Regions from separate parts of the Exiguobacterium sp. s143 genome, predicted to be linked through region 1. Evidence: riboswitches for the same ligand, from Rfam matches in the RefSeq annotation. Region 1 holds a riboswitch; the other holds the start of a gene.

Region 1 (3,853 bases):
AGATCGCCCAACATCGTTATTTGCGAACTTTACGGCAAGCGGTTGGTTTCCAAACGGGATTCTCGGTGTCTTGACGACGATGATCGCCGTCAACTTCGCCTTCCAAGGAACGGAATTGATCGGTGTCGCGGCTGGGGAGTCCGACACGCCTGAAAAATCGATTCCAAAAGCCATCCGCAATACAGTCTGGCGGACGTTCATCTTCTTCGTCTTATCGATTACGATCGTTGGTGCATTAATTCCGTATGAGACGGCTGGCGGAGTCAGCAGCCCGTTCATCATGGTCTTTGATGCGATCGGCATCCCTTATGCTGCTGACTTGATGAATATCGTCGTCTTGACAGCTTTGTTGTCCGTCGGAAACTCCGGATTATATGCGGCGACCCGGATGTTATGGGCGATGGCGCAAGAAGGGATGATTTCAAAGAAATTATCTTACGTCAATGCACGTGGTGTGCCGATGCGTGCTTTACTCTTTACGATGATGTTTGCGATGTTATCGCTCCTGACCGCGTTTTTCGCAGAGGATACCGTCTTCATTTGGCTCTTGTCCTTAGCCGGACTTGGCGCTCAAGTCGGTTGGATTTCCATCTCTGCTTCTCAGCTCGCGTTTCGTCGTCAGTTCGTCCGAAACGGACACGATTTATCCGAACTGAAATTCAAGACACCACTCTATCCGGTGTTACCACTGATTTCGCTGACGTTAAACGTCGTCGTCCTCGTCAGTCTTGCGTTTCAAGCGGATCAACGAATCGCTCTATACATCGGTGTTCCTTTCTTCCTCGTCATGTGGGGAAGTTATCATCTCTTCGTCAAAGGAAAACATCTATCTGCCCAAAGCGACATCCGTGTCGCTCCTTCTCAACTCGAAGAATAATTTCATACAAAAAGAGGCCGTGGATTTGTCCACGGCCTCTTTCCTATACTTGTTCTATTCCTTAAGCGTCCGCATCATCAATAGTTCTCCTTGGTGGAGCTCTACTTTCGCTTCTGACGCACGCCATTCATTACTGACGGTCAAGGAACCTCCGACGGGTACGGGATGTGCATCGAGTGGATATTTGACTCCGGATAAGCTTAAAGTCGATGGTACGAGTGGAATGAAAGAAAGATAATGATAGCTCCCTGCTTCGACTGCATACGTTCCCTCAGCCAAGTATCGCACCTCTTCTCGTTTCGTCACGAGTCTGGTCTCTGGATATCGCTTCAACAGGTACACATTTTGGACGGTCATGTCGAGCCGCCCACCTGTCGCCCCGATGATGATGGTATCCTCAAACCGTTTCATCTCTGATGCTGTACGAAGTGCCAGTTCGAGATCCGTTTCATCTTTCTCGGCCGGATGAACGATTGCCCCTTCTGGTACATAACCAAGCGAATCAAAATCACCAATCGTCAGGTCGCATGTCAGCCCAAACGATTCAATCGTCTGAACACCACCATCGACACCGACGATAAAATCACCCGGCTGACAAAACGTCCGTAAATCCGGCACTTCTTCTCGCGGACCGGCACAGACGAGAATCGCCCGCATCTCAGACGCCTCGTGCCGAATAACGTAGTAAGCGTGGCGCAGTCGTGAATAAAAGACCCGCAACGACACCACAAAGAACGTAAGACGGTATCATGTATGTCGCGTTATAAATCAATGAATACGGTACGACTGGACCTTCGGCATACTCGGCAAAAAAGACGATTCCGCTGATGACATGACAGATATAACGGAGCCCTGCTCCTAATAACGTCGCCAGGAGAACGAACGCCATCAAGCTTTTCTTTTGTCCATTGCGCGCGGCTAGTCTGACTTGACGCGCGAACAGACCACTTAATCCGACGACACCATACGCAATCGTATAGTCAAGAATCGGTTGAACGATCGTCAAGACTTGTGGGGCAAACATCAATTGAATCGTACCAACAAGTGCTCCCGTGACGACACCTCCGACGACACCGTGGCGAAATGCCATGACGAAGATCGGTAACATCGCTAAGCTGATCGAGCCACCTTGTGGCATTTTGAATGGAATCAGTAAATCAAAGACGACTCCGAGACTGGCGAAGATGGCAATTTCCATCATCATTTGTAACCGTTTCATGCTATTTTTCCTCCTTCATTGTACGAGAGGACGCAAAAAGGCAGTACGACGAACGCCGTACTGCCTGCGTGCGCCACATCCCTACGTCCGTTTGAACGGAACAGGTTCGAAGGGTTAAAGTCTAAAAGACTCCTCTCAGCCGCTTTTCAAGCGACACCCCTTGCGGTCATCATATTTCGTTTTCTCGTTCTTATTATACGGCAGCCCCTTGACGAATGCTAGTGATCGCTTCCGCATAATCTGGTGCATTGTAGATTGCCGATCCAGCGACGAGAACGTTCGCACCGTTATCGATGCAAAGCTTTGCCGTTTCCGGATTGACGCCACCGTCAATCTCGATTTCAAATGTCAGCCCACGATCTGCTTTCATTTGCGCGAGTGCTGCGAGTTTCGGCATGACACGCTCGATGAAGGCTTGTCCACCAAAGCCCGGATTGACCGTCATCAATAATACCATATCGACATCCTCAAGGACGTGTTCAATCGTTGATAATGGCGTATGGGGATTCAAGACGACCCCTGCCTTTGCACCCGCTGCTTTGATTTGTTGCAAGACACGATGGACATGATTCGTCGCTTCGACGTGGAACGTCACGATGTCTGCCCCTGCCTTGACGAAATCTTCAACGAAACGTTCTGGCTGGTCGATCATCAAATGGACATCGAGAATCATATCCGTCTTTTGACGTAAACTGCTAAGCACAGGTAATCCAAATGAGATGTTCGGTACGAACTGACCGTCCATGACATCAAAATGGATATAGTCCGCGCCTGCTGCTTCGACTGCTTTAACATCGCGTTCGAGATTCGCGAAATCTGCTGATAAGATAGATGGTGCAATTTTAATCATCTTCAATACCTCCGGGCTCGATTCTTGATTTCGTCTATAAACATACCATAGTTCTCATAACGAGAGGACATGATTTCTTGGGCTTCGACGGCTTCCTTGACGGCACAACCGGGTTCATTCAAATGCAAGCAACCTCGGTATTTGCAATCATCTTGTACAGCCACGAATTCAGGGAAACTCCACCGTACATCCTCGATTTCCATATCATACGGAAAATCGAGGTTCGAGAAACCTGGCGTATCGGCAATCAATCCTTCGGCAAGCGGCATCAATGTGACGTGGCGCGTCGTATGACGTCCGCGTCCGAGTGATTTCGAGATCGCACTTGTTTCTAAATCAAGAGAGGGTTCCAGTGCATTGAGCAATGAACTTTTCCCGACACCGGATTGTCCGGCGAGAACGCTCGTTTTTCCAGCAAGTAACGGACGGACTTGCTCAATACCTGCCAACGTCTCACTTGATGTCTCGATGACCGTATACCCAATCTTCCGGTAAGCGGCAATCGCCTCTCGGACAGACGGTCCTTTAACATCGTCCAGCAAATCCATCTTCGTCAATAGGATGACGGGTTGAATTTCCTTCGCTTCGATCAAAACGAGAAATCGGTCGAGCAAGTGCGCTGAAAAATCAGGTTCTGCCGCCGAGACGACGAGCAATGCCTGGTCGATATTCGCGACTGGAGGGCGTACTAAAAAGTTGTCCCGCTCCTTCACTTCGAGAATATATCCTGTCTCACTTTCGATATGAAGAACGACCTCGTCTCCGACGACTGGACTGATGCCGCGTTTTCGGAAATTCCCTCTTGCCCGTGAACGGACCTCTCCTTCTGGTGTCATGACATCATAAAAGCCACCCTGCAGACGTATGATCGTTCCTTCTCGATTCTCTTCGATGCGTTGTTCCGTCA
Region 2 (3,853 bases), on a different contig from region 1:
CGATTTCAAATGTGTCATTGTCCCGAACGACTGTCTGACCATACGCCATGCGATCGATAATTTGTCGATTCTGTTCGACGATGACGAGCTTTTCCCCTAAGCCGAGTTGTGTGAGCATGTCCTCGATCGTTTCAATCTGATCGATCGTGTGGTCATTGCCGTTAATCGTAATGTTCATCGGACTTCCTCCTTCTGAATCAACCGTAATGTATTTGCCAAGACTTCCGCTGTCGCCGGTGCGAGTAATATGCCATGCCGATGATGCCCCGTCGCTAGGAAGATCCGACGGGATGAATCGGCGACTCCGATATATGGCAAGCCGGACGCCGTTTGTGGTCGTATACCGGACCAGACTTCTTCGATGACCGCGTCACGAATCGGTGGATACAGTCGTTCTGCTGCTTGAAGCAATGACGTGACCCCTGCGACACTGACACCGATCGTCTCGTCGTGCGGCAGTTCGGTCGCACCGATCAAAATCCGACCGTCTGCTTTCGGAACGAGGTAGACGGCGTCATCAAACAGGATCGAGCGTAACGGCTGACCCGCGAGACGGACGGCGAGACATTCCCCTTTGACCCCATATGTCGCGATCGAAATGCCGGCTGTATCGAGCAAGGCTTGCGACCCGCGTCCGGCAGCGACCGTCACTGTTCGTCCGGTCCACGTTCCCGCGTTCGACTCGACCTTGATGAAGTCATCGCTCTCTTCGATGCGTGTGACATCTACCTGTTCTTCAATCGATATGCCACGTGCGTGTAAGGCATACATCAATGCAGTCGTCAGTCGTCGTGGATCGATTTGACCGACAGCTGGAAACAGATGCTCGCGTCCTTTACGTTTTAACAAAAACGGTTGTTCCCGGTACCCACAATCGATGCCTGTCTCTCGCTCGAGACGACGTGCAAGCAGTGGATACAGACGACGACTTCGCGCGGCAAGTGCATGCAATTCTGCTCTCAGCTCGATGTCCGTCGCAAGCATCCCGGCAGCCGCTCGGCTTGTCCCTTGTCCGCATGTTCCACGTTCTAAGACGACGACGGATTCATTCTGACAGGCGAGACCGTAAGCAAGCGTCAACCCGATGACTCCGCCGCCGATGATGATGTGATCCGTCATACGCGAACCCCCTGGTAACGCTTGACGGCGGCGAGTGGATCCGATTGACCGAGAATACCCGATAAGACAGCGATTCCGGTTGCCCTGGTCGCTGCGATTTCAGGCATGCGTTCTGGTGTGATCCCGCCGATTGCAATGACTGGTTTCGTCGTGAAGGTGACGACTTGCTTCAAGGCGTCAATCCCTCGTGGTGGCATGTTCGGCTTCGACGCTGTCGAATAAATATGACCGTACAGCAGTCGGTCGGCTCCTTCCGCTTCTGCTGCTAGTGCCTCTGCTAGTGAATGAACGGATTTCCCGATGACGAGGTCCGGAAAATGACGTCGCACATCGCGGACACGCAAGGAACGGCGCGTCAACTGCACACCGATGCCGGCGACATGGGCGACATCGACCCGGTCATGAACGGTTAACTGATCAAGCGAATAACCATGCGCAAGGAGTGCGTCAATCAGATCAAGTAATTCTGCTGCTGACAAGTTCGGTTCACGTAGATGTAGCTGATCCGTATAAGGTTGAAGCGATTGAAAAGTCTTTATTTCGTCAATCGGATGGATGGATCCTGTCGAAATCAGATGTAGACGCATCATGTTCTTCCTTTCCATACGAAAAAGGACCACTCCCGATGTTGAAGGGAGTGGTCCGAAAATGCGCTGAAGCGCTAAGGATATCTAAGGTTTCGAGCCACTTCCCTCCGCTAGTACGAACTAGATCAGGTTCAAAGGGTCCGGATACTTCCGTCTCAGTCTGCTGGGAGACTCCCCTAGTGTCTTTTCGTGTTTAATTGGCTTGCCCCATTAGTCTAGCATGAGTCGCTTTGCTTCGCTAGTCCTAGTTGAGCGCTTCCACTTGCTGAATCAGTTCCGATTTCGTTGGTCGCTGTTGCTCTTGGCTGTCGGCATACGTCTGCTTCAGCTTCAGGATGCGCATTACTTTGGCATCGAGCATCTCCGGCGTCAGCGTTTTGTCTTTGACGGCTTGCATCACTTCAGCATGGACCTTTGTGTAAGCACCTGCCTCTGAAAACATCGCCATATCAGCTCCATTGACGAGCGACTGACGTGCCGCTTCTGCGAGACCATATTGTTTCGTGATCGCCCCCATGACGAGATCATCCGTGATGATGACACCGTTGAATCCGAGTTGTTGACGCAAGAGGTCAGTCAAGATCGGCTTTGAGAGCGAGGACGGATTCATATCGTCATACGCGGGATAGAGAATATGGGCGACCATCACCATCTCGGCGCCCTCTTGAATCGCTTCTTGGAACGGTAACAGCTCCGTCCGCTTCAATTCTTCCTTTGATGCCGTCACTTTCGGTAGCCCGACATGGGAATCGACACTCGTATTGCCGTGACCGGGAAAATGTTTGACGACCGGAATCGTTCCCGTCTCCTGCATCCCGTGCATCAGTGCCGTACCAAGCGTCGCGACGGTATTCGGATCAGCACTTAACGCACGGTCGCCGATGATCGGATTGTTCGGATTACTGTTGACGTCAAGGACCGGCGCGAAGTCCATGTTGAAGCCATAAAAACGTGACAAATGTCCGAGCGTACGTCCGACGTCTTCCATTTTCACTTCATCTGCTCCTTGCGCCATCCGTTGACTCGTCGGTAGACGTAATCGTTGATCCGGTACCCGGCTGACGCGTCCGCCTTCTTCATCAATCCCGACGAACGCATACGGTTTTTGGTTCGTCTCTTGAATCGCACGCGTGAACGTCAAGAGTTGCTCTTCCGACGTGATGTTTCCGCCGAGCAGTAAGACCCCACCAATCGCATGCGTCTTTAACAGTTTCCGGTCAGCTGCTGAAAGTTCCGTGCCGGCGACTCCGATGTAGAGCAGTTGATCGATCTTTTCTGACGTCGACATCGCTTCAAGTTGCTGCTTTAATCGTGCTTGTTGTCGTTCTTCTTTCGTCGGCTCAGGCTTCGGTTTCTTTTCTTCTGTCGGATGCTTCGTTTCCGGTTGTGATGGTTTCGTTGGTTCCGTCGTCTCCTGTGCACACCCTGCAAGCAACAGACAACCGATCAGTACGGTTTTCTTCACAAAGGATCCTCGCTTCGCACACCATTAATCGAATAATAGACGGAAATCTCAGCGTTCAGGGATTGCGAGACCGAACAATATTTATCCTTTGATAAAGAGATGGCACGACGGACCTTATCTTCCGGGAGATCACCTTCAAGCCGGTAATGAATCGAGATCGACGTAAAACGCCGCGGATGATCCTCTGCCCGTTCTCCTTCGATATCCATTTCGAAATAGGTGATCGTCAAGCGCATCTTCTCTAAAATCGAGACGATATCAATTCCAGTACAGCCGGCAACGGCATGTAGCAAGAGTTCGGTCGGTCGTGGTGCTTGGTTTTCACCACCGTTTTCGGGTGCTGCGTCCATCGCAAGATGATGCCCTGATTCCGTCTGTCCACTAAACCCCATCTGTTTGTTCCATGTCACTGTCGCTTGCATCGTTTCCACTCCTTTATAAGTAGTCTTCTTCTGTAGTATACGCAAAAAACAGCAAGCCTGGAAATTCACACGCTATTTCGAATAATGGTTCTTTTCCCGAAATCTCGCTTTGCGATACCCGACGAAATCGTTTCATGCTATCCTGTTACTCATAGTTTCGCGCGTAAGCGCTAGAATTGAGGAATCATCCATGTCACCTACTACTCGTTTAAGTCGACACGATTGGCTCTTGATTGCTACGTTGTCGCTCCTGACATTCG

What was found. Region 1 has a riboswitch for thiamine pyrophosphate ahead of thiT (energy-coupled thiamine transporter ThiT). Riboswitches for the same ligand answer to the same signal wherever they lie in the genome.
Region 2: linked by a shared signal. The riboswitch ahead of KNQ03_RS10895 (thiamine phosphate synthase) and the one ahead of thiT (energy-coupled thiamine transporter ThiT) in region 1 are both predicted to bind thiamine pyrophosphate.

Annotation. Positions count from the first base shown of each region.
Region 1 covers NZ_JACSMX010000001.1:691,601-695,453, forward strand. The annotation lists gene KNQ03_RS03890 (amino acid permease) at 1-877, shown strand, start outside; gene KNQ03_RS03895 (thiamine diphosphokinase) at 932-1,534, opposite strand; gene thiT (energy-coupled thiamine transporter ThiT) at 1,536-2,096, opposite strand; TPP riboswitch at 2,158-2,267, opposite strand; gene rpe (ribulose-phosphate 3-epimerase) at 2,290-2,946, opposite strand; gene rsgA (ribosome small subunit-dependent GTPase A) at 2,949-3,853, opposite strand, start outside.
Region 2 covers NZ_JACSMX010000002.1:520,433-524,285, reverse strand. The annotation lists gene thiS (sulfur carrier protein ThiS) at 1-178, opposite strand, end outside; gene KNQ03_RS10900 (FAD-dependent oxidoreductase) at 175-1,119, opposite strand; gene KNQ03_RS10895 (thiamine phosphate synthase) at 1,116-1,709, opposite strand; TPP riboswitch at 1,792-1,894, opposite strand; gene nagZ (beta-N-acetylhexosaminidase) at 1,951-3,171, opposite strand; gene KNQ03_RS10885 (OsmC family protein) at 3,168-3,593, opposite strand; gene KNQ03_RS10880 (MFS transporter) at 3,784-3,853, shown strand, end outside.